One region of the Pantoea sp. NSTU24 genome, then DNA from elsewhere that is predicted to be linked to it. Evidence: riboswitches for the same ligand, from Rfam matches in the RefSeq annotation. Region 1 holds a riboswitch; the other holds the start of a gene.
What was found. Region 1 has a riboswitch for fluoride ahead of crcB (fluoride efflux transporter CrcB). Riboswitches for the same ligand answer to the same signal wherever they lie in the genome.
Positions count from the first base shown of each region.

Region 2: linked by a shared signal. The riboswitch ahead of ACLHDD_RS20235 (DHHA2 domain-containing protein) and the one ahead of crcB (fluoride efflux transporter CrcB) in region 1 are both predicted to bind fluoride.

Region 1 covers NZ_JBKIWZ010000001.1:3,046,586-3,058,289, reverse strand. Annotated here, with positions in the region: gene ACLHDD_RS14620 (FCD domain-containing protein) at 1-456, opposite strand, end outside; gene ACLHDD_RS14615 (zinc-binding alcohol dehydrogenase family protein) at 594-1,622, shown strand; gene ACLHDD_RS14610 (nucleoside hydrolase) at 1,629-2,552, opposite strand; fluoride riboswitch at 2,670-2,745, shown strand; gene crcB (fluoride efflux transporter CrcB) at 2,834-3,211, shown strand; gene ACLHDD_RS14600 (sugar phosphate isomerase/epimerase family protein) at 3,320-4,135, shown strand; gene ACLHDD_RS14595 (alpha/beta hydrolase) at 4,132-4,737, opposite strand; gene ACLHDD_RS14590 (glutathione S-transferase family protein) at 4,748-5,689, opposite strand; gene ACLHDD_RS14585 (LysR family transcriptional regulator) at 5,788-6,693, opposite strand; gene ACLHDD_RS14580 (GNAT family N-acetyltransferase) at 6,835-7,959, shown strand; gene ACLHDD_RS14575 (ABC transporter ATP-binding protein) at 7,956-9,788, opposite strand; gene ACLHDD_RS14570 (GNAT family N-acetyltransferase) at 9,861-10,361, shown strand; gene ACLHDD_RS14565 (sugar ABC transporter substrate-binding protein) at 10,397-11,314, opposite strand.
Region 2 covers NZ_JBKIWZ010000003.1:356,820-368,523, forward strand. Annotated here, with positions in the region: gene ACLHDD_RS20200 (type 1 glutamine amidotransferase domain-containing protein) at 1-339, opposite strand, end outside; gene ACLHDD_RS20205 (MFS transporter) at 785-1,987, opposite strand; gene ACLHDD_RS20210 (nitroreductase family protein) at 2,152-2,892, opposite strand; gene umuC (translesion error-prone DNA polymerase V subunit UmuC) at 3,422-4,447, opposite strand; gene ACLHDD_RS20220 (YncE family protein) at 4,701-5,699, shown strand; gene ACLHDD_RS20225 (TDT family transporter) at 5,852-7,012, shown strand; gene ACLHDD_RS20230 (uracil-DNA glycosylase family protein) at 7,009-7,608, shown strand; fluoride riboswitch at 7,658-7,727, shown strand; gene ACLHDD_RS20235 (DHHA2 domain-containing protein) at 7,806-8,714, shown strand; gene ACLHDD_RS20240 (universal stress protein) at 8,711-9,136, shown strand; gene eno (phosphopyruvate hydratase) at 9,152-10,441, shown strand; gene ACLHDD_RS20250 (2,3-bisphosphoglycerate-dependent phosphoglycerate mutase) at 10,485-11,192, shown strand; gene crcB (fluoride efflux transporter CrcB) at 11,195-11,569, shown strand.

The DNA.
Region 1 (11,704 bases):
GAATTTTTTCATCCGCCACTGACCCCGCCGGACCGGTTCCAGCAGGTCATAGCGCATAAAACGCAGCAGAAACTCGCGAACGACCACCGGACTGACCCTGATCTGCTGCGCCAGTTGTAGCTCGCTAAAGGTGTCGCCGGGCACCAGTTGCCGCTGGTTAATCAGATTAAAAAACATCTGCTCGACGTGGCTGGCCTGCTGCTCAACCGGCGGCGTTAAGGCGCTGAAGCGGTCATCTTCGCGCGGTTCGCGTACGATGACATACGTCTGATTCACCTTGTCGAGCACGCCGCACTGATGCAGATAGTGCAGGGTATGACGCACCGTGGTCCGGCTGATATTAAACATCTCGGCCAGCGCCGCCTGCGGTGGCAGGGGAGAACGGATGTGATGCTGCGCAATGCTGTCGAGCATCTGGTTAATGACGTTCTGACGCAAATTCTGACTGCGGCTCATCGTGCTCTCCGGTTTTTTATGCATTAAAAACCATTCAAAGCCCAAAAAAATCGTCGTGCTTCACACTTCCCGCAGACCGGCGCTGCGCGGTGTGGCGGATTCGCCCTAACTGCCTGCAGGACAACCGGAGAATCACTATGACAACAATGAAAGCACTGCTCATTGCAGAACCCCGCAGAATGGTATGGGCCCGCCGCGACCTGCCGACACCCGCCGCAGGCGAGGCGCTGATTAAAATTCTGACCGCCGGGATTTGCGGCACAGATATCCACGCCTGGTCGGGCAACCAGCCGTTTTTCAGCTATCCGCGTGTACTGGGCCATGAAATCTGTGCTGAAGTGGTGGCGCTGGGCTGCGGCGCTGAGGGGGTTCAGCCGGGCCAGCGGGTGGCGCTGATGCCTTACATCGCCTGCCTGACGTGTGACGCCTGCCAGAGCGGCCGGACCAACTGCTGTGAGCAGATTTCCGTGATTGGCGTGCATCAGGATGGCGGCTTCAGCGATTACCTGAGCGTGCCGGTCAGTACGTTGCTGGCGGTGGATGAGGTCGCACCGGAGGCGGCTGCGCTGATTGAGCCGTTCGCCATCAGCGCCCATGCGGTGCGGCGTGCCGCAGTGGAGGCGGATGAGCAGGTGCTGGTGGTCGGTGCCGGGCCAATCGGGCTGGGCGTTGCTGCCATTGCAGCCGCCAGCGGCGCACAGGTCGTGGTCGCCGATACCAGTGAATTTCGTCGCCAGCATGTCGCCGATCGGCTTGGCCTGGCCGCACTCGATCCGGCTGATGCGACGTTTATCACGGCGCTGCGCGAACAGTTTGGTGGCCGGCTGGCGCTGAAGGTGATCGACGCCACGGGCAACCCGGCCGCGATGAACAATGCGGTTAACCTGATGCGGCACGGCGGCACTGTCGTTTATGTCGGCCTGCACAAAGGCGATCTGGTGATCCCGGATAGTGAATTTCACAAGAAAGAGACCACGCTGATGGGCAGCCGCAACGCCACCCGCGAGGATTTCGATCGGGTGTGTGCGCTGATGGCCAGCGGCCAGTTACGTGCCGACATGATGCTCAATCATCACCTGGCCTTCTCGACGCTGGATCAGACATTTGAAGCGCAGGTCATAAATAACCGTGAACTGATCAAAGGCGTGATTCATTTCGACCGCTAACGGGCGTCAGGGCGCGGCGGTCAGGGTTTCAAAGAAGTGCGCCCGCACCGCGTCTGCGTCCACGGCGAGCGCGACACGCTGGGCGGGCAGACCGGCAAACGGATCGGCGCGTGAGGCCAGCACGCTCACTCTGCGTACCGTCTGGCCGCAGGCGATTCCCTCGGTGATGACGCGCAGCGGGCTTTCTATGAGGGTAAAGGCCTGGGGCAGTGTCAGCCACGCTACTGCCAGGGTGTCGTGCAGCGCCATGCCGCTGAACCCCTCTTTCGCCAGGCTATAGGCCAGATAAGGGCGACAGATCGCACTCAGGACCGGCTGATTCAGGCGCTGCACTTCTTCGCCGCTGATTAACACCTTGTGCGTGACGTCCAGCGGGATCACCACCACCTTCAGCGCCGAGGCGAGCACCTGATCGGCGGCGTGCGGATCTTTCCAGATATTGAATTCACTGAAGGGCGTCACATTACCGCTGTGGCCATCGGTGCCAAACGCGCCGCCCATGATCACCAGCTCCTTCACCAGCGGAATAATATCCGGCGCCTGATTGATAGCCGTGGCGATATTGGTCAGCGGCCCTATCGCCACCAGCGTAATCTGATGCGGCTGTGCCCGTACGCTGTCGATAATAAACTGCACCGCGCCCGGTGCCCGATCGCTGTAGGCATTTTCAAAAGCATCACCCAGTCCGTCTTCACCGTGCAGTGCCGCGGGTGCAGAGGGGGCCAGCGCCAGCGGTCGTGAACAGCCCCGATATACCTCCGCCTCAATGGCCATTTTTTCGCAAAACAGCCGGGCATTTTTTACCGCCTGACCTACCGGCACATTGCCGAACACCGTGGTAATCCCCAGCAGGTGCTGCGTTCGCGCCGCATAGGCCAGCGCAAAGGCGTCATCCACGCCGATATCAGTGTCAAAAATCAGGGTACGCATAAGATCTCCGCAACAGGCTGTAAAGCATCAGCATTACCGTGCCAGCCGCGCCGCCGTCAAGCGTTTCAGCCTTTCCGGGCGTCTGCTTGCCAGCCGTAAACAGGCATCGTATTATCAGCGGCTCAAGGTGATGGCGTGCCACCTTTCCCAACCGCCGGTGGGCTTAACACCGGCTGATGACGCCTGATACTCAATCCTTTCGCGGGAGCTGAGATGTCAGGCGCTGTTTATCTTTGCCCTTCTCCCTCAGCCCGGCGTGAATCTGCAATCAGGAGCAGAATATGTTGAAACCTTTACTGGCTGTGATGATCGGCGGCTCGGCCGGCTGTGTGCTGCGCTGGTTCTTCTCGGTGCGCTTTAATGCGCTCTTTCCCAATCTGCCGCCCGGCACCCTGCTGGTGAATCTTATCGGCGGTCTGGTGATCGGCGGGGCGATGGCCTGGTTTGTCCGCCATCCCGACATCGACCCGGTGTGGAAACTGCTGATCGTCACCGGACTGTGCGGCGGGCTGACGACGTTCTCCTCGTTCACGGCAGAATTAATGGGCTTGCTACAATCAGGGAAGTATCTCTGGGCGATGGCCAGTGCGCTGGTGCATGTCATTGGCTCGCTGCTGATGGCGTTTGCCGGTTTTGCGCTGGTAACGCTGTTGAGCTGACTACTGGTCTGCGGGCCGCAACGCGCCAGAGATCGAGAGGGATTCAGGTAACGCGCAGCGTGCGCGGATCCTGAACTCGCCGATTATTCCGGACTAAGGAGCAGAGCCATGCCAACCCAACCGACTTTCCTTAACCTGGTGCTGTTGAGCGGTGAACCCTGTCAGAAGCTGCAGGCGGCGCGTGACGCCGGTTTTGATCAGGTGGAGATCTGGCGCGAAGATGTTGAGGCGCACAGCGGCGGCGCGGCGGCGCTGGCGGCGATCGCCGCCCGGCAGGGGCCGGGCTTTACCAATCTTCAGGTGCTGCGTGATTTCAGCGGCGCGCCGGCTGAACTGCGTGCGCAGAAGCGCGAAGAGCTGCGCCAGTTTATTCAGATGGCTCAGGCGCTGGGCTGCGACACCATTCAGGCACCGGCCACGACCCGCGAGGATTGCTGCGCCGATCAGATCGATGATGACCTGCGCTGGATGGCGTCGGAAGCTGCGCGTCACAATATGCGCATCATGTATGAACCCATGGCCTGGTGCAGCGTGGATAATACCCTGCCACTGGCGTGGCAGCGGCTGCAGCGGCTCGATCAGCCCAACATCGGGCTGGTAGTCGATCTGTTCCATATCTGCGCACGGGGCGGCGATGCCTCGCAGCTGGACGGCATTCCTGCCGACCGCATTTATGAAGTGCAGCTCTGCGATATGGCCGCTATGCCCGCACAGGATAAGCAGAGCCTGATGGCAATGGCGAAGCACCAGCGCCTGCTGCCCGGCGAAGGGATTATCGACGTCAGACGCTTTGTCGATAAACTAAAAAGTGCGGGCTATCAGGGGCCGGTGGGCATTGAAGTCTTCAATGATGCGCTGAAACGTCTGCCGCCCGACGTCGCGGCAGACAAGGCCTGGCAGGCGTTAACCCGCTGCTGGGGCTAATCCTGTAAGCACTGCGCGATAAACGCGGCAGCGTGCATCGCACCCTGCGCAGAAATAGTGTGAGCGGTAGCAGGTTCAAACTGCGTTGTAACCGGTACTTCGGCCGCCCGGAGTCGTGCGGCGGCAGATTCGCTCTCCTGCCACGGGATCACCTCATCGGCCTGACCGTGGATCAGCAGGGCAGGCACATGGGGCTGCGGCGTCAGTTCACCGTCAACTGCCAGACGGCCGGAAAAGGCGACTACGCCCGCCAGCGGATAACGGCCAGAGGCCAGCGCATCCAGCGCCATGATCGACCCCTGCGAGAAACCGACCAGCACCACATCCTGCCAGCGGTCAGCGAAGCCATGCTGCGCGATAATCCCGCTCAGCGTTGCGTCAAACGCCGCCCTTGCCGCTCTGACCCGGCCCGGGCGGTTCTCTGGCGTCACGTCCGTCAGGCTGAACCACTGATAACCCAGGCCGACGGGAAAAGGTTCCGGGGCATTGGGAGAGGCAAAAACCACCTCCGGCAACAGCGTCGCCCAGTGACGGCCAATCGGTGCCAGATCGTCGCCATTGCTGCCCACGCCATGCAGAAAAATCACCAGTGCCTTTGCCATCCTGACTCCTTTAAAAACCGTATTCACTCAGATCGGGGCCTGCCGGAACAATTCCGTTCGGATTCAGTGCCTTGATCGAATAGTAACCCTGTTTAATATGGTCGATATTGACCGTTTCGCGTATGCCAGAAACCGACAGCATGCTCTTAAGATAGCGATTCAGCAGCGTATAGTCGCGTATCCGGCGCAGGTTGCATTTGAACAGGCCATGATAGGCCGCGTCAAAGCGGATCAGGGTGACGAACAGCCGGATATCCGTTTCTGTCAGCCGCTCACCCAGCAGGAAAGTACGACCATCGCCCAGCAGGGCTTCCAGTTCATCAAGCTGGCTGAAGACATCACTGAAGGCCGCCTGATAGCTCACCGGGGTGGTGGCAAAGCCCGCACGGTAGACGCCATTGTTGAGACGCGGATAGAGACTCTCGTTCAGTGCATCAATCTCCGCACGCAGCGCCGCAGGGTAGAGGTCGATACGGTTGTCGGCCAGATCGCCAAAGCCGCTGTTAAACATGCGCACGATGTCCGCCGATTCGTTGCTGACGATGGTGCCGGTTTTCTTGTCCCACAGGACCGGCACGGTGGCGCGGCCCGTATAATCGGGCGCGACGCGGGTGTAGATCTCATGCAGATACTGCGCGTTGTTCAGCGGGTCGGGCTGCGCGCCAGGGTAGTTACCAAAGCGCCAGCCCTGCGCGCCGAGCTGTGGCTCGACGACGGTGACGCTAATCAGCGACGTCAGCCCTTTGAGTTTACGGGCAATCAGGGCGCGCGACGCCCACGGGCAGATCAGCGCCACATAGAGATGGTAGCGGTCGGGCTCGGCAGCAAACGCCGTGGAGCCATCGCTGCTGATAAAATGCCGGAAACCGGACGTCTGACGAACAAAACCACCCTGTTTATCGGTGGCCTGCACCGGATGCCAGTCACTACTCCATTTGCCTTCTACTAACATCGTGCGACTCCTCTGTGATTTGAGCCGCAGCATAACTTATGACTAAAAGACTGATAATACGGTCAAAAAGACAATAATTTATTCCATTATGGACGAAATCAAGCGGGCGGAGAGTGGGTGAAGTGGGTGACCAGAAAGTCGATAAGCAGGCGCGCCCGATGGGCTAGATGACGGGCAGGCGGATAGACGGCAAAAAGGCCCAGTGGCGGAGTGTCAAAATTTGCCAGAAGATGGACAACTTCTCCGCGCAGGAGTGCAGGGGCCGCGATAAAGCCGGGCAGGCGCGCAATTCCCAGTCCGGCTACCGCCGCCTGCAGGCAGGCTTCAGTATTGGCGAAGCGCAGACGGCCCCGGACCGGTACGGTAACGATCTCGCGGTTCTCATTGCCGTCGCTGAACGGCCAGTGCCAGGGATCGCGAAAATTGGTGTCGATAATGCACTGGTGCTGCGCCATGTCGCGCCAGTGCTGCGGGGTGCCGAACTGCTCAAGGTAAACCGGCGAGGCGGCGATGCGCACATGCACCTCGCCCAGCTTGCGGGCCACCAGACTGCTGTCACTGAGGTTGCCGATCCGGATCGCCATATCAAAGCCTTCATCGACAATATTGACCGCCCGATCGGAAAAGCTGACATCCAGTTCAATCAGCGGATAGCGCCGCGCAAAGGCGACCAGCACCTGAGAGAGCACCGCGGTACCAAATGAGCCGGGTGCGCTGATCTTCAGCCTGCCGGTGGGGGTGGTGGCGCTTTCGCGCACGCTGGCGTCCAGCGTTTCAAAGGCGTCCAGCAGGTGTTTTACCCGTTCATAGTAGCTGCGGCCGACGTCGGTCGGCGACAGGGCGCGCGTGCTGCGCTTGAACAGCTGCACACCGAGCTGTTGCTCCAGCTTTGACACCAGCTTGGAGGCCTGGCTGCTGCTGGTACCGAGGCGTAACGCCGCCGCCGAAAAGCTGCCGGTTTCCAGCACCGTGACAAACATCCGGTCACAATCGAGTCGATCCATGGCGAAGCCCTGTAGAGGTAAAGTCGCAGTATAGAGGCTGTGTGGAGGGGATGCAGCCTTCACTTTGTGTGCCCTGACTCTTTCGCCGCGGCGGAAAACCTGCTTGACTGATGCTCTGCCCGACGCTGTCTGGAGTATTTCATGTCGCTGATTCACCTGACGTCACTGGCAGCCATTCCGGCCGCCGAGTGGGATGCACTGTTGCCTGATGACCAGCCCTTTTTGCGCCATGCCTTTCTGCTCACGTTAGAAGAAAGTGGCAGCGTGCGGCCTGAGGCGGGCTGGCAGCCTGACCATCTGCTGTGGCAGGAAGAGGGCGTGACCCGTGCCGCGCTGCCGGGCTATCAGAAATATCATTCACAGGGCGAGTATGTCTTCGACCACGCCTGGGCGGATGCCAGCCAGCGCGCCGGTATCCGCTACTACCCGAAATGGCTGGGGGCGATTCCCTTCAGTCCGGTCAGCGGCGCACGTCTGCTGGGGGAGCCGGCCGCCGCCGCACAGCTGCTGTCGGCCCTGCCGGCGAGCCTGCAGCAGCGGGGCCTGAGCGGGGCGCATATCAACTTTACCGATGCAGCGGCTGACCCGCTGCTGGCCGCGCAGCCCGACTGGCTGTTGCGGCTCGGTTGTCAGTATCACTGGCACAATCGCGGCTACCGCGACTTTAAGGATTTCCTGGATACGCTGATGTCACGCAAGCGCAAACAGCTGCGAAAAGAGCGCGAACAGGTGGCGCAGAGCGGCTTTGTGTTTGACCGCTATTCGGGCGATCAGCTGCGCGAAGATCAGTGGGATTTTGTCTACACCTGCTACGCCAACACCTATGCGGTGCGCGGTCAGCGGCCCTATCTGACGCGCACCTTTTTCAGCCTGCTGGCGGAACGGATGCCGCAGAACATTGTGGTGGTGATCGCCCGCCTGCAGCAGCAGCCCGCGGCGATGGCCTTTTACCTGCGGGACAGCCAGACGCTCTATGGCCGCTACTGGGGCTGCCTGGCGGAGTTTGATCGGCTGCACTTCGAAACCTGTTTCTATCAGGGAATGGAACTGGCGATCGAGGCAGGGCTGACGCGGTTTGATGCGGGGGCACAGGGTGAACACAAGCTGGTGCGCGGCTTTGAGCCGCAGCTGACCCACTCCTGGCACTATCTGCTGCACCCCGGCCTGCGTGATGCCGTCGCTGATTTTCTGGTGCAGGAGCGGGAAGGCGTACGCGGCTGGGCGGAAGAAGCCCGCGACGCCTTGCCCTATCGACGCGGCGATTAATCGGCGCCGACAAATCCCCCGGTCTGATGCTGCCAGAGCCGGGCGTAGAGGCCGTTTTTTGCCAGCAGCTCGTGATGGCTGCCCATCTCAGCAATGCCGCCTTTGTCCAGCACCACCAGTCGATCCATTTTCGCGATGGTAGAGAGGCGGTGTGCAATGGCGATCACGGTTTTGCCCTGCATTAACGACTCCAGGCTCTCCTGAATGGCCGCCTCTACTTCGGAGTCGAGCGCCGAGGTTGCCTCATCCATGATCAGGATCGGCGCATCCTTCAGCAGCACACGGGCTATCGCCACGCGCTGACGCTGGCCGCCCGACAGCTTGACGCCGCGTTCGCCGACGTGTGCATCCAGCCCCATGCGGCCCTGCGCGTCGGAGAGCAGCGGAATGAACTCATCGGCGCGGGCGCGCTTCATCGCCAGCTGCAGCGCCGCGTCGCTGGCGTCAGGACGCCCGTAGAGCAGGTTTTCACGGATGGAGCGGTGCAGCAGCGACGTATCCTGGGTGATCATGCCAATCTGACTGCGCAGGCTCTCCTGCGTCACGGCGGCGATGTCCTGATCGTCGATCACAATCCGTCCGCTGTTCAGGTCATAAAGCCGCAGCAGCAGATTCACCAGCGTCGACTTACCGGCGCCTGACGGACCGATCAGACCAATCTTCTCGCCAGGTCTGATAGTAAGGTTAAACCTGTCGATCACCTGCCGGCCACCGCCGTAATCGAAACGCACATCCTCAAAGCGTATTTCACCGCGCGTGACGCGAAGCTGCGTCGCCTGTGGCGCATCCTGCACGCTCAGCGGCTGCGCAATGGTTTTCAGGCCATCCTGTACGGTACCAATATTCTCGAAGATCCCGTTCACCACCCACATGATCCAGCCGGACATATTGACCAGGCGGATCACCAGCCCGGTGGCCAGTGCAATTGCCCCGACGCTGATCAACGACTGGCTCCACAGCCACAGTGCCAGCCCGGAGGTCGAAACAATCAGCAGGCCATTGAGGGCCGACAGGGTCAGATCCATGCTGGTAACCATGCGCCCGGCGTGCTGGGTTTTCTCTGTCTGTTCCTGAATCGCCTCACGCGCATACTGACGTTCCAGGTCGCTATGGGCGAACAGTTTGAGAGTGGCAATATTGGTATAGCCATCCACAATGGTGCCCATCAGCTTCGAACGGGCTTCCGAGGAAACCACTGAACGTGTTTTAACGCGTGGCACAAAGAAGCGTAGTGAGGCGCTGTAGGCCACCATCCAGATAATCAGCGGGATCATCAGCCGCCAGTCGGCACCGGCAAACAGCACCAGCGAGGTGACGGCGTAGATCAGCACATGCCAGATAGCGTCCACCAGCTGCACCGCCGAGTCACGCAGTGAGCTGCCGGTCTGCATAATGCGCTGGGCGATGCGCCCGGCAAAGTCGCTCTGGAAAAAGTTGAGGCTCTGGCGCAGCACGTAGTTATGATGCTGCCAGCGGATCATGCTGGTCATGCCGGGGCTGATACTCTGATGCACCAGCATGTCATGCAGGCCGATAAACACCGGCCGCAGAATCAGCGCCACTGTCCCCATCCACAACAGCAGTGGCCAGTTATCCCGGAACAGCGTGGCGGGCGTGGAGTGATTGACCATATCAATGATGCGGCTCAGATAACTGAACAGCGACACCTCGATCAGCGCGGACGCCAGTCCCACCACCAGCAGGGCGGCAAAGCTCGGCCAGACCTGCCGCAGATAGAAGAAATAAAACGACCAGACCGTTGAAGGGGGCGAATCGGCAGGCGCGTCATGAAAAATATTGATAAAACGTTCAAAACGGCGATACAACATAGCGATATTCTTTCCATCCGGTTAAGAGCTACAGCTTAGTGCATGAACACAGTCAGGCTAAAAGGAGAAAATATGGAAATCACTATTCGGGCACGGGAACCGCAGGACGCAGCGGCCTATCAACGACTGTACAGCCATCCCGATGTCTACCCCTGGACGCTGCAACTGCCGTTTCCCAGCGTGGCCACGTGGGAGAAAAAATTCGCCAGAATGGATGCCGAGGGCTTCATCGCCTTTGTGGCGGAAATCGACGGCGTGCTGGCCGGTGAGCTGACGCTGTTTGTCGAAAACAAGCCGCGCACCCGCCACTGCATCAGCTTCGGACTGGGCGTGCATCCCGATTTTGCCGGACGTGGCGTGGGTGAGCGTCTGATCCGCACCGCGCTCGACTATGCCCGCAACTGGCTGGGCATTACCCGCATGGAGCTGGAAGTGTTTCACGACAACGACCGGGCGCTGCGACTCTATGAGCGGCTGGGCTTCGAGCGTGAGGGGATGAAGCGTCAGGCTGCCCTGCGCGACGGCCAGTTACGCGATGTGGTGATGATGGCGAAGTTGCTGCACGAAAAGTGAGAAACGGAGCGGCGGCAGAGCCGCTCCGCCGCGCCCTACGGATTCTTACTGCTGTAGTGCTGCATGTTCTGCGGTGTCACCAGCTCAAACGGGATCCACTGATGTGAGTCGACTTTCTGCCCTTTAATCAGCTGCTGCGCGACCTCAACGGATTTTCTGCCCTGACCCTGCGCGTCCTGGAATACCGTCACCGCCAGTCTGCCGCTCGCCAGCGCCTTCAGTCCATCCGGCGTGGCATCAATACCGCCCACCAGAATCGTTTTCTTCGGCTTCGCCTGCGCAATCGCCATCGTGGCACCAATCGCCATTTCGTCATTGTTGGCGGCCACAATGTCGATCGCTTCGCCGTTCGACAGCCAGCTGAGCATTAAATCCATTCCCTCGTTGCGCGCATAGTTAGCGGTCTGCTTCAGCACCACTTTCATCCCGGGATACTTTGCGACCACCTGTTCCACATCTCTGGTGCGCTGCAACGCACCCGCGTCGCTGAGGTTACCGATCATAATGGCAACGTTGCCGCGATAACCCGCCAGCTTCGCCAGCGCCTCCATCTGCAGCGTGCCCGATTCGCGTTCATCCGACCCCACAAACACCACGCCCGGCGGCAGGGTTTTATCACCCGGCGTGCGGTTAACGTAAACCAGCGGAATATGGGCCTGCTGCGCCAGCCTGGTCAGGGCAGGCGTGCTGGCGGAGTCGACCGGATCGACAATGATCGCGTCTACGCCAGCGCTGATAAAACTCTGCACCTGATCGGTCTGACGGCCCACATCGCCCCGGGCGTCTTCGAACTGTGCATCAAGCTTTTGCGCTCTGGCCTCTTTGTCGATCGCCTGACGAATAAGGGTGAGAAAGTTCTGGTCAAAATAGGCCATTGAAACACCGATTTTCTCCGCCAGCGCGGAGGAGGAAAGCGCGAACAGACAGAGCAGGGCCCAGGCACGTTTTTTCATAGCAGACTCCCGAGGTTAACCGGATGAAACGGATTTTTCGTTTTTATTCTTAATGGATAAAAATCATCATTGGCAGCTTATGAACAGGCATGAGGTTTGACAACCGGCCCTTTTCACTCTTGCTGGCGATGCCACACTTTGGCCTGAAATCAGTGCGCCATAGTGCGCCGTGCCTGCGAAATCCGCGACACGACGCACACTCTGCGGCAGTAAGCCGGGGCTTTTCACACTTTTGTGCAGCATCGCACTCAGGGTTGTGAAGGTTGTCAGAAAACCATTCAATCGGCCCGGATATTCTCAACATCCGCACAATGCTCCCGCGTCAGCCTCCTGCTTATATTTTCTGAAGCGGGAAATCTCAGCGTTATTCCTGAACCTCTTCGTGGCGTC
Region 2 (11,704 bases), on a different contig from region 1:
CTCGTCGTTCGCCAGATCCCACAGTGGACCATGACCGCCCGGATAGAAAACGGCATCGAAAGCGGCCTGGTCGACACTATTCAGCGGTACGGTTGAGGCCAGTGCGGCCTGCGCCTTGCTGTCAGCATGGAAGCGGCGAGTCTCATCCGTCTGAGAATCCGGTTCATCACTTTTCGGATCCAGCGGAGGCTGACCCCCTTTCGGGGATGCCAGCGTAATCTCTGCTCCCGCATCCAGAAACGCATAGTAAGGCGCGGCAAGCTCTTCCAGCCAGAAACCGGTTTTCTTACCGGTGTTACCCAACTCGTCATGCGAGGTCAACACCATCAAAATTTTCATTTCCGCTCCATTTCACAGTCTGTGGTTGAGGTTCCGGGATAGTCAGAATCGGCGTGCGCCTCGCCCCTGGCTGCGTGACACCTGGCTGGGACGGGATCCTGACTATTCAGGTCATTTATTTCTTAAATTTCAGTCATTCACATAACATTATAGCTTAACCCGTGTGACCTGATTTCTCAGACCCCTCTGCTAATGATAAGAGAAGCGCGCCGCGTCACGCGCGCTGTTGAGCACCGGTTATTGCGCAGCCCATACGCTCAAAGGCGCTTAACCGGGCAGGTAAACCTCAACGCCACGCAATTCATTCCTGTTCGTTTCCGGATGCGGGCGACGCCGAAAGCAGAACAGCTGGCGGACAGATGAACAACGTATGGGATCGCTGAAGAGCTACTCCGGATTCAGGCCAGTAAAAAAGGCTGCCCTGAAGGCAGCCTTTTTTACTGGCTCAGGCGAGCCGGGCAGCCGGTGAGTGGCCGGTGCGCCACCACAGAATCAGCGCAGCCAGGGCAATAACGCCGAGAACCGCAAAGGCGGTGCTGTAAGAGTAACGCGCGGCGATCATCCCGGTCATGGCGGGGCTCAGCGCCGCGCCTGCGCCCTGCATCAGCATAATGACGCTCTGTCCGGCGTTGACATGCCCTGTTCCGCGCAGCAAAGAAACGATATAACCCGGCACCGCCACCCCAAGGATTCCGGCTGCAACGCCATCCAGTACCTGAACGGGAATGACAAAGATGGGCCCGGCAAAACTCGCCGCGATAACAGCACGCAGCGGCAAAATCATCAGGGCAATCAGGATAAAGAGACGAAAACCGTGCGTCTCGACACGCTTAGAAACCCACAGCGCAACCGGGATCATGACCAGCTGAGAGATCACGACCGTGGCAGCCGCGTAAAGACCCGGGCTTACCGCTGACTGTCCTCCCTCAGAAGCGACACGCATGCTCAGCATTGGCAGTAACGCGGCATTGGCGAGATGAAACAGCAGCAGCGTGACACCGGCGATCATCAGCGCCGGTTTGCGCATCAGCACCGCCAGGCCCAGCGCAGGCTGGCGTTCCTCATGCTGCTCATAGCCACGCGCCACCTCGTTATCGATCTCATCACCACGTATTGCCAGCGTGGCGAAAGCGGCGAAAATCGCCATTACCGTCATCAGAATAAAAACACCGCCCATTCCCCAGTACCAGGCGGAGAACCCGGCCAGTAAGGCCGCTATGGTGTTACCGCCATGATTAAAGGCTTCGTTGCGGCCCATCTGCTGGTTAAAGCCTCGCTGGCCGGTTAGCCCCAGTGTAATCCCCGCGACGGTCGGACCGATAAACGCCGCCGCAATGCCCGCCACAATCTGAGACACCATTGCTGTCCAGGTCTGATTGCTGTACCACAGCAGTAGCGTGGCGACGGTGATGACCAGACAGCCCACCAGCACGATCATCTTTTTATAACGGGTGGCGTCAACGGCGATCCCGGCCGGCAGCGTAGCAAGAAGGCCAGCGATGCCGCCGCAGGTCATCACCAGACCGATTTCGTCAGGACGCCAGTGTCGTTCCGTCAGAAAGATGCCCAGAAACGGCCCCAGGCCGTCGCGGACATCAGCCAGAAAAAAACTCATCAGGCAGAGCGCGTAGAGTGAACGCTTAGACATATCATATCCCTTGAAGGTAAGTGTTAAAGAGAGTGGCGCTTCGGTTAAAAAATTATGTGCTACAACCCGGAAAGTCACACTCTGTTATAGTAACAAAATGAAAAAGCCACCCGTAATACTATACGAGTGGCTTTTTGCTTTTCAGACCTCAGAAAAAGAGCGGACTATTTATCTGTTCCGAAACCCTGTTTCAGTAGTGCAGGCAGGACGTCCGGGAAGTAGATGTGTCTGTAGTAACCACTGACGCTGTCACTCCAGCTTTCGCCGTCGCTGCGACCAATGTTTTTCCAGTGCTGAACCATTTCATCGTTATAAGCCGCAATCTGCTGTGCCAGGCCCTGCGTCTGGTAAGTTTCATCATGGCGGAACGTCGCCAGCGGTAAACGCGGTTTCTGATGCGCAGGCTCATCAACATGACCGATGACCACGCCCGCTACCGGGAAAGTCAGGGGCGGCAGCTCAAGTAGTGAAATCATCGCCTGTGGATCGCGACGAATTCCGCCAATCGGCACGATGCCCAGCCCTTCTGCCCGCGCAGCGGCCATGACCGACCCCAACGCAATACCGATATCGGTTGCACCCGACACGATACTTTCAATGCTTTCATGCGCAATCTGCTGCTGACCGACCGCGTCGATCGCCACTGCTGATTTATGCATATCCAGTACGAAAGTGATAAAGATGGGGGCTTTCGCGATCCACGGCTGGCCACCTGCAATAGCGGCGATCTCAGCGCGGCGTCCGGCATCACGGGTAATGACAACTGAAACCTGCTGTGAGTTGACGGAGGTGGGTGCGCGATAAGCGGTGCTGATAATACGATCCAGCACAGCCTCGTCGACGGGCCGCTCGGTAAAACTGCGTTCACTTTTATGGCTGGTGAAAATATCAATCAAATCGCTCATGGTTCCTCCCATAGAAAGCGCAACTATAACAGTACAGTGCATACATGCTTGGTAATTCGAGGGTTTTTGGGCGGGCTTTTGTAACTGTTTTTTAGTATTTACACGTATATGTACGCTTCTGAAAACCAGGGTGAAAGTCACTGGATTTATATTACCGGCCTGAACGGATCTTATACCGTTACAATCGTTATGGTCACTTTTCCCGGCACGATGATTCCCTCCAGTCCATCCCCTCGATAGTCTCGCCATCCTGGGTGCTAATCCCCGTATTGAACAGTTTCTGCCGCTGAGTGTAATCGCCGAGCTGGAATGCCACTTTGTCGCCCGGCTTGCCTTACACCGTTCTGTCCACCATTGCCAATCCAGACGGCGTCTCAATCATCAACATGTGAGACGGGTGAGGCATTAAATTCTGTTGAGAGTCTTGATCGCAATATATGTAATATAAGTCAGACCTGACGTCCGCTTGTGGCACATAGCCCCTTTACACTAAATAATGCCCTGTCCATTTTCGCTTTATCAGTAATGGCTATTTTATTCCCGGAATATCTTTCAGCCTTGTTGTATAGCGTGGCGACAACCTTTCGCGCTTCATCTGCCATGAGCTGTCGCGCTCTCCCTGCCCTGCAAACCAGACTTTTCCTTTTCCTGAGCGATTAATGCCGTCCAGTGCCGCCATCAAGGCGTCTGCATTCGCACGCGGCTGCTGCTCACTGAACATGTCAAACTGCGCCACGCCTGACTGGTAAAAATCACCCAGCATGACACCGGCTTTGGCATACCGGTAGCCATCCCGCCAGATAGCTGAAAGCCCCCGAAGCGCCAGGTCAATAATGTCGCGCGTATCGTTCGTCGGATAATCGCTGATACGTGAGGCGGTATTTGAATATTGTGGTTCATTACCATGACGGGCAGTAGCGATGGAGACACTGATTAGCCTGCAGCGCGAGTTCTGCTCCCTGAGCTTTTCTGCCGCGCGTGTGGCATACAGCACGACTGCCTGCTGCATGTCTTCAGGTTTTTCGACTCTTTCACCAAAAGATCGCGAGTTCAGTATGTGCTGTTTCGGCTGCGGTGCATCCTCAAGCGCGATGCAGCACTCGCCATTCAGCTCACGGGTAATACGCTCGACGATGACGTCAAAATTTTTCCGTATCATACTGATGTTACTCTCAGCCAGTTGCAGAGCCGTCGTTATTCCCAGCTGATTCATGCGCCTGCTGATGCGCAGACCAATTCCCCAGATATCACTGACGTCAGTCAGGTGCAGGAGTTTCCGCTGACGGATTCTGTCGGACAGGTCCACGACGCCGTTCGTCTGTGTCCACTTCTTTGCCGCATGGTTGGCCAGTTTTGCCAGCGTTTTTGTCGGCGCAAGCCCCACGCCGATGATGAGTCCAGTTTCCCTGCGGATACGCTCGCGCATCTGCTGACCGTATATTTCAGGTGGTGTAAGGCTGCTGATTCCGGTGACATCCAGAAAACACTCGTCTATAGAGTAAACCTCCTGTCCCGCAGCCATTTCTCCCAGTATCGCCATCATACGTGCCGACATGTCGCCATTTATGTGGAATGCAATTTAAACAAAAAAAATGAGCAACTATTCCTCATGGACTGAAATCCAGAGCCCCACTTATTCAGCCTTAAATTGCTGCAGTTTACCTCCGCTCAGAGCATAAAGAAGTGAACTGGTAAGACATAGCCGGAAAATCGATTTCCCTGAGAGGGGGTTATCTGCCATGCTTCTTCTGAAGCCCTTAAGCGGGCAATGAGTCTTATCCCTTACCACCCCCTATGCAGGAAAAATGATGATAAAAAAATACAGGATCCCGGGACTGACCGCGGTGGCGCTTCTTCTCATCAGCACCCTCGCCGGTGCCGCAGAGGCGCGCTGGACGTTTGACGGCGATATCCACAACAATTCTCTTGCTGTCAGTCCCGATGAAAAAACGGCGGTGGCCTCCTACAGTGAGCGCCCTGACGTGGTGGTTTACGACCTGGTTAACGGCAAAGTCAGAAAGGTGCTGAAGGGATACGTCACGCCCCGCAATGCGCTTTTCTCCCCCGACGGGAAGGCTGTATATCTTTCAGACAGCAGCCTCGGCGTGGTCAGAAAAATCAGCACCGGGACGCTTGACGTGGAGACCACGCTGCCGCTGGGGGCCGGGGCATTCGGTACAGCCATCAGCCGTGACGGTCAGCGTCTGTATGTGAATAACGAAGCCGCCAGCACACTCTCGGTGTATGACCTGACCCACAACCGGCCCGTTTCGGTTGTGACGGGTTTTGCTCAGCCCCGTCAGGGCATCAAAATCAGCCCGGACGGCAAAACCGTCTACGTCACCAACTTTAAGGGCGATAAAATCACCCTCGTTGACGCCGTAACGGGTGAGATTCGCGGCGAGATAACCGGCTTCAGCAAGCTGCGCGCCATTTCTGTCAGCGCCGACGGCCGCACGCTTTACGCGGCTAACAGCGGGAGCAACACCATCGCAGTGGTTGACACGCAGAAGCGCGCCATTACGGCAACCATTCCCGTGGGGCAGGACCCTTACGGTGCCGCCCTGACACCGGATAACCGCTATGTTTACAGCGGCAACCTGGGTGACAACAGCCTCTCCGTTATTGATACCGCCGCCGGTAAGGTGGTCGCCACTGTTACCGGACTGGATGCGCCCCGTCAGGCCATCGTTTTCAGTAAAGACAGTGCCCGCGCGTGGGTGCTGAATAAAGACCTCAGTATTTCGGTGGTTGACCTGAAACAGAACCGCGTCACGGCCACGATTAAAAGCCCGCCGAAGGCCTGATTCAGTCCCTCCCTCACTCCGGTGCAGTAACAGTCTTTCGCAGGGTGAGGGAGGATAAACCACTTTTACAGATTTATTTTAGCTGAATAACCTGTTTTAAAGATTTACGTCTGCATGCCTATACTGTTTCTGTTTACACAGGAGATCCCGGCATGAACGATAAAATATTTACCCTGCATAACGGAGCACGCCCGCTGAGCGCGCTGAGCAGCCCGAAAGAGGCCATACGTCAGTTCACGCCAAACTGGTTCGCCGCCACCATGGGAACCGGTATCCTGTCGCTGTCTCTGGCGCAGTTCCCCTGGCCGGTTCCGGGATTGCGCCTCGTCGCGGAAGGGCTGTGGATGTTTAACATCCTGCTGTTCAGCGTTTTTGCCGTGATGTATCTGGCCCGCTGGGTCATGTACTTCGGTGAGGCAAAGCGCATCTTCGGCCATTCAACCGTGTCCATGTTCTTCGGCACCATCCCGATGGGCATGGCGACCATCATCAACGGCCTGCTGGCGTTCGGTCTTCCCCGGTGGGGCGCAGACGTCATTCCGGTGGCGCACGCCCTGTGGTGGCTGGACGTGGCGATGTCGCTGCTGTGCGGCGTGTGTATTCCTTACATGATGTTTACCCGGCAGCAGCACAGCATTGACCAGATGACGGCCGTCTGGTTACTGCCGGTTGTGGCTGCCGAGGTCGCAGCGGTCAGCGGCGGCCTGCTGGCGCCGCACATTGCCGACACCCACGCGCAGCTCGGCATCATTATTACCAGCTACGTGCTGTGGGCTTACTCCGTACCGGTGGCGCTGAGCATCCTTGCCATCCTGCTGCTGCGTATGGCCCTGCACAAGCTGCCGCACGAAAGCATGGCAGCCTCAAGCTGGCTGGCCCTGGGGCCGATTGGCACCGGTTCGCTCGGTATGCTGGTCATCGGCGGCGATGCGCCCGGGGTGTTTGCCGCGGCGGGCATGCCGGAAATCGCTCACATCGCGCAGGGCGTGGGGTTCGTTGCCGGCATTCTCTTCTGGGGCTGCGGCCTGTGGTGGATGCTGCTGGCCACGCTGATAACCGTGCGATACTTTCGTGAAGGCATTCCGTTCAACCTGGGATGGTGGGGCTTTACCTTCCCGCTGGGCGTGTACACCGTCGCCACGCTGAAGCTGTCCACCCTCGTTGACCTGGCGTTCTTTAAAGGCTTCGGCGCGCTTCTTGTCGTCATGCTGGCCGCCATGTGGCTGCTTGTCGCTGTGAAGACGGTGCGCGGGGCATGGAGCGGGAAACTCTTTGTTTCCCCCTGCCTGGCAGGCCTGGACCGGAAGTCGTGAGTGAAACCTGCACGTCGCTGCTGGACCCCTTTCTGCGCGAGGAGCGCCTCGCGGCGATTACCGCGCCGCACGTAGCCGCGCTGAATCGCTGGGTCAGCGGGCAGCGTCAGGCCGGCGTGGAACTGCCGTGGTTTGATCCGGCCGACGGCGGGACCGGGGCCGGACTGCTTGTCCTGCTGCAGTCGCCGGCGCGCAGCAGCCCGTCACCCCGGTTCGTTTCGCGAGATAACCCGGGGCCGGCCCAGCAGAATCTGGGGCGGTTTCTGGCGGAGGCCGGTATTGCGCGCCGGGACAGCGTGCTGTGGAATACGGTGCCCTGGGTCAGTGACGGGCCGCAGAAACGGCCCTCAGCGGCGGACATCCGCAGCGGCTGCGCCTGGCTTGAGGGCGTGCTGGCGTATCTGCCCGCGCTGCGCGTGGTGGTGCTGGCCGGTGCCGTAGCGGCGCAGGCCCGCGGGACGGTCAGCTGCCTTCGCCCCGGCGTCACGGTGCTGACTATGCCTCACCCCAGCCCGCTGTCGCTTTGCACAAGCCCGGCAGTGCCGGAAAACATCCGCCAGGTGCTCCGCGAGGCACGCACTGCGCTGGCGGGCTGAGAGCGCCGCCGGAATAATACTGACAGGTTTTGCAACCGGCTCTATACTCACAGTACAGGGTGATGGCGTTCCACCCTTCCCAACCGCTCCGTTCAGGAGCTGATGACGCCTGATGTGACTCTTGATTTTCAGGAGGTGCGTCAGGCCGTCCTTACTTTCCTCCCGGCCTGCGTACTTCCCTCTATGGGGAGAGACCTGTGATACACGTTTTTGGCCACATTAATCCTGACAGCGACGCCATCTGCACGACCGTCGTCACCGCACACTGGCTGACCGGGCGCGGAATGGATGCCCGCGCATGGCGTCTCGGCGAGGCTAACCGGGAAACCCGCTTTATCTTTGACGCCGCCGGCCTCACGCTGCCGCCGCTGCTCGCTTTTCCGCTAAAGGATGAACGGGTCTGGCTGGTCGATTTCACCGAACCGGCACAGGGGCCTGACGACCTGCTCCGGAGCAACGTCGTGGGCATCACTGACCACCACCGGCTGGGCGGGCTGATAACGCAACTGCCGCCGGAGGTACATATTCGCCCGGTTGGCAGCAGCGCCACGCTGCTCTGGCTGCTGATGGACGCAGAAGCGCGCCGCATGCTGCCCCCGACGCTCGCCGTGCTTCTGCTGGGCGCACTCCTGAGTGATACCGTGAATCTTCGCTCGCCGACCACCACCGAAGACGATATCCGTTCGGCGACCGAACTGGGCGCACTGTCTGGCGTAAACCGCAGAGCCTTCGCCCGTGACCTCCTCACCGCAAAAACAGACGTCAGCGGCCTCAGCGCACAGCAGCTGCTGGACAGGGACCTCAAGGCCTTCGTCATTGCCGGCACCGACGTGCGCATAGCCCAGATTGAGGTCAGCTCACCGTCACAGGTTGCCCCCGTGATGAACGACCTGCTCGCAGCACTGGCGTATCTGGCAGACCAGTCGGGAGCTGGCCTGGCGGTGCTGATGCTGACCGACATTCGTACCGGGTTCTCAACGCTTTACTTCGCCGGGCGGGAGAGCGTTAACGTCGCCTCCTGCTCCGTACCGGGCATGCTCAGCCGCAAAAAGCAGCTTCTGCCGTGGCTTGAGTCCCGCCTTAACCAGAACGGAGGTTCATTATGACCTGCTACACCCACGCACTGATACTTGTGAACGATAAAAACGACGGCACTCTTCTGCTGAAACGGGCGGTCGCGCTGGCGCAGCCGCTCGGCATGAAAATCACCCTGGCGCACATCAGCGACGACTACCGGGAGATGAACTACGTGTCTGACAGCCTGATGGACGACGTCGTGTCGGAGGAGGTGCTGAAAGGCAAAGCGTTTATGAGTGAGCTGGCGGCCTCCGTGCCTGAGACGGTAGACACGCGGGAGCTGGTGACCATGCGCCGCGTTGAGGACGTGGAGAAGTGCATCGCGGAGCTGGGCGTGGACCTCGTGCTTGCCGGGCACCGAAACCGCTTTATGGGAATGCTCACCTCCCGCTCGGCGGACTACATCAACCACCTTACGGTGGATGTGCTTATCACTCACCTGACTGACTGAACCGGGAGAAACACCATGCGCTTTACACTGGATAACGTAACCGCCCGTGAAATTCTTGACTCGCGCGGCAACCCCACCGTTGAAGTTGAAGCCCGGACTACGGACGGGATGATGGCGCGCGCCTCGGTGCCTTCCGGGGCCAGTACCGGCTCGCGCGAGGCCGCAGAGCGCCGCGACGGTGACGCACACCGTTTTGGCGGTAAAGGCGTGCTGGATGCCGTCAGGGCGGTTAATACGGAAATCTGCCAGGCCGTGCGCGGCAGCGACGTGCGCGAACAGCGTCAGCTGGACAACATCATGCTGGCGCTGGACGGCACGGAGAACAAGAGTCGCCTGGGTGCCAATGCCATTCTGGGCGTGTCGCTGGCGGTGGCCCGGCTGGCGGCACAGGCCTCCCACGAGCCGCTGTGGCGCTACCTGGGTGGCCTGCAGGCGAACCTGCTGCCCGTGCCGTGCATGAACATTATCAACGGCGGCGTGCACGCCCGCGGTCAGGGCGCGGACTTTCAGGAGTTCATGATAGCCCCGCACGGCGCACCCACGCTGCGCGAGGCCGTACGTCAGGGCAGCGAGGTCTACCAGGCGCTGCGCCAGATCCTGCTGGACAACAACCTGTCGGCGGCAGTGGGCGACGAAGGCGGTTTTGCGCCCGCCGTGTCGTCAAACCGCGACCCGCTGGCGTTTATCGTACAGGCCATTGAGAAAGCCGGATACCGGCCCGGAGAAGACATCAGCATCTGCATGGACCCTGCCTCAAGTGAGTTTTTCGCAGACGGCAAATATCATCTGCGCACCGAGGGCAGCGCGCTGAGCGCGGCGGAAATGACGGCATACTACGGCGAGCTGATGGACCAGTTTCCCGTCATCCTGCTGGAAGACGGCCTGGCCGAGGACGACTGGGCGGGCTGGAAGCATTTGCACCGGCAGCTTGCGGGCAGGGCCGAACTGGTTGGTGACGACCTGTTTGTCACCAACGTGAAGTATATCCAGCGCGGCATTGACGAAAACCTCGCCAGCGCCGCACTGATTAAACTCAATCAGATAGGCTCGCTCAGCGAAACGCTGGACGCCGTGGCGCTCTGCCAGCGGCACGGCTGGGGCGCGTTCATGTCCCACCGCAGCGGGGAAACCACGGACACGTTCCTTGCCGACCTGACGGTGGCCCTGCGCGCGGGACACCTGAAAACCGGCGCGCCGTGCCGCGGCGAACGCGTGGAAAAGTACAACCAGCTGATGCGCATTGAGCAGGCGCTGGGTGACGATGCGCACTACGCGGGGCTTCATGCGTTTGTGCGCCGCACGTAGCACATCCGCCGGACGGTCCCCGTCCGGCACAGAAGGAATGCCTGTGGCCTCTGCAACGCTGATCCTTTTGCGTCACGGCGAAAGCCAGTGGAACCGGGAAAACCGTTTTACCGGATGGACAGACGTGCCGCTGACGGTCAGGGGGCGGCAGGAGGCCGACCGGGCCGGTGACGCGTTGCGGGCAGCGGGCCTGATGCCCGACCGTGTCTTCACCTCGGTGATGACACGCTGCGTTCACACGGTCTGGCGGGTGCTGGACCGTCTTGACCGCAGCTGGACGCCCGTGGAAAAGAGCTGGCGACTGAATGAGCGCCACTACGGGGCGCTGCAGGGGCTGAACAAGGACGACGCTGCCCGGATAATGGGGGAAGAGACTGTCCGGCTCTGGCGCAAAAGCTTCAGCGGCATTCCGCCCGCGGACGCGGAGGCTCCGGCGCAGCTGCGTCGGGATCTGCGCTACCGCCGCGTTGCGCTGGCCGACCTGCCTGCAACGGAAAGCCTGGAAATGACGCTGCGCCGCGTCATGCCGTACTGGCAGCATGCTGTGGTACCGCAGTTACGCTGCGGAAGTTCCGTTCTGGTTGTGGCGCACGGCAACACGCTGCGCGCCCTGACCGCCTTCCTGGACGGCATGCCTTACGACAGCGTGGCACAGCTGCACATCCCGACCGGCGTGCCGGTCGTATATCAGATGGATGCGGCCGCCCAGGTCGTGTCCCGTGATGTTCTGAATATTAAAAAAAAGGAGTGAACGTGAATCAGCTTTTTGCCGTCATCACCGGCGGTGCTTTAGGGTGTGTTATCCGCTGGCAGCTGGGCGCGCGCCTGAATGCGCTTTTTCCGGACCTGCCGCCGGGGACGCTGCTGGTCAACCTGCTGGGTGGATTTATCATCGGGGCGGCCCTGGCGTATTTTCTGCGCCATCCCGGCCTCGATCCGGCCTGGCGGCTGCTCATTACCACCGGGCTGTGTGGAGGAATGACGACCTTCTCCACATTTTCAGCTGAGGTTTTTGCCCTGCTGCAGTCAGGCAGCTATGCCTGGGCAGCCGCCTCGGTGCTGATACACGTGCTGGGTTCGCTGGCCATGACGGCGGCCGGATTTTATATCATGACGCTGTGTGGTTAACCCGGACCGTACGGCCTTTAATCCAGGCGAGACCTCAGTGCAGCGACCGCTGCACTGAGGTCAGACAGTTCAGTATATTGTTCAGAAGCGCTCTCTGCGGGCCTGACCCGACAGGGTTTACGCCTGTAATGCTTC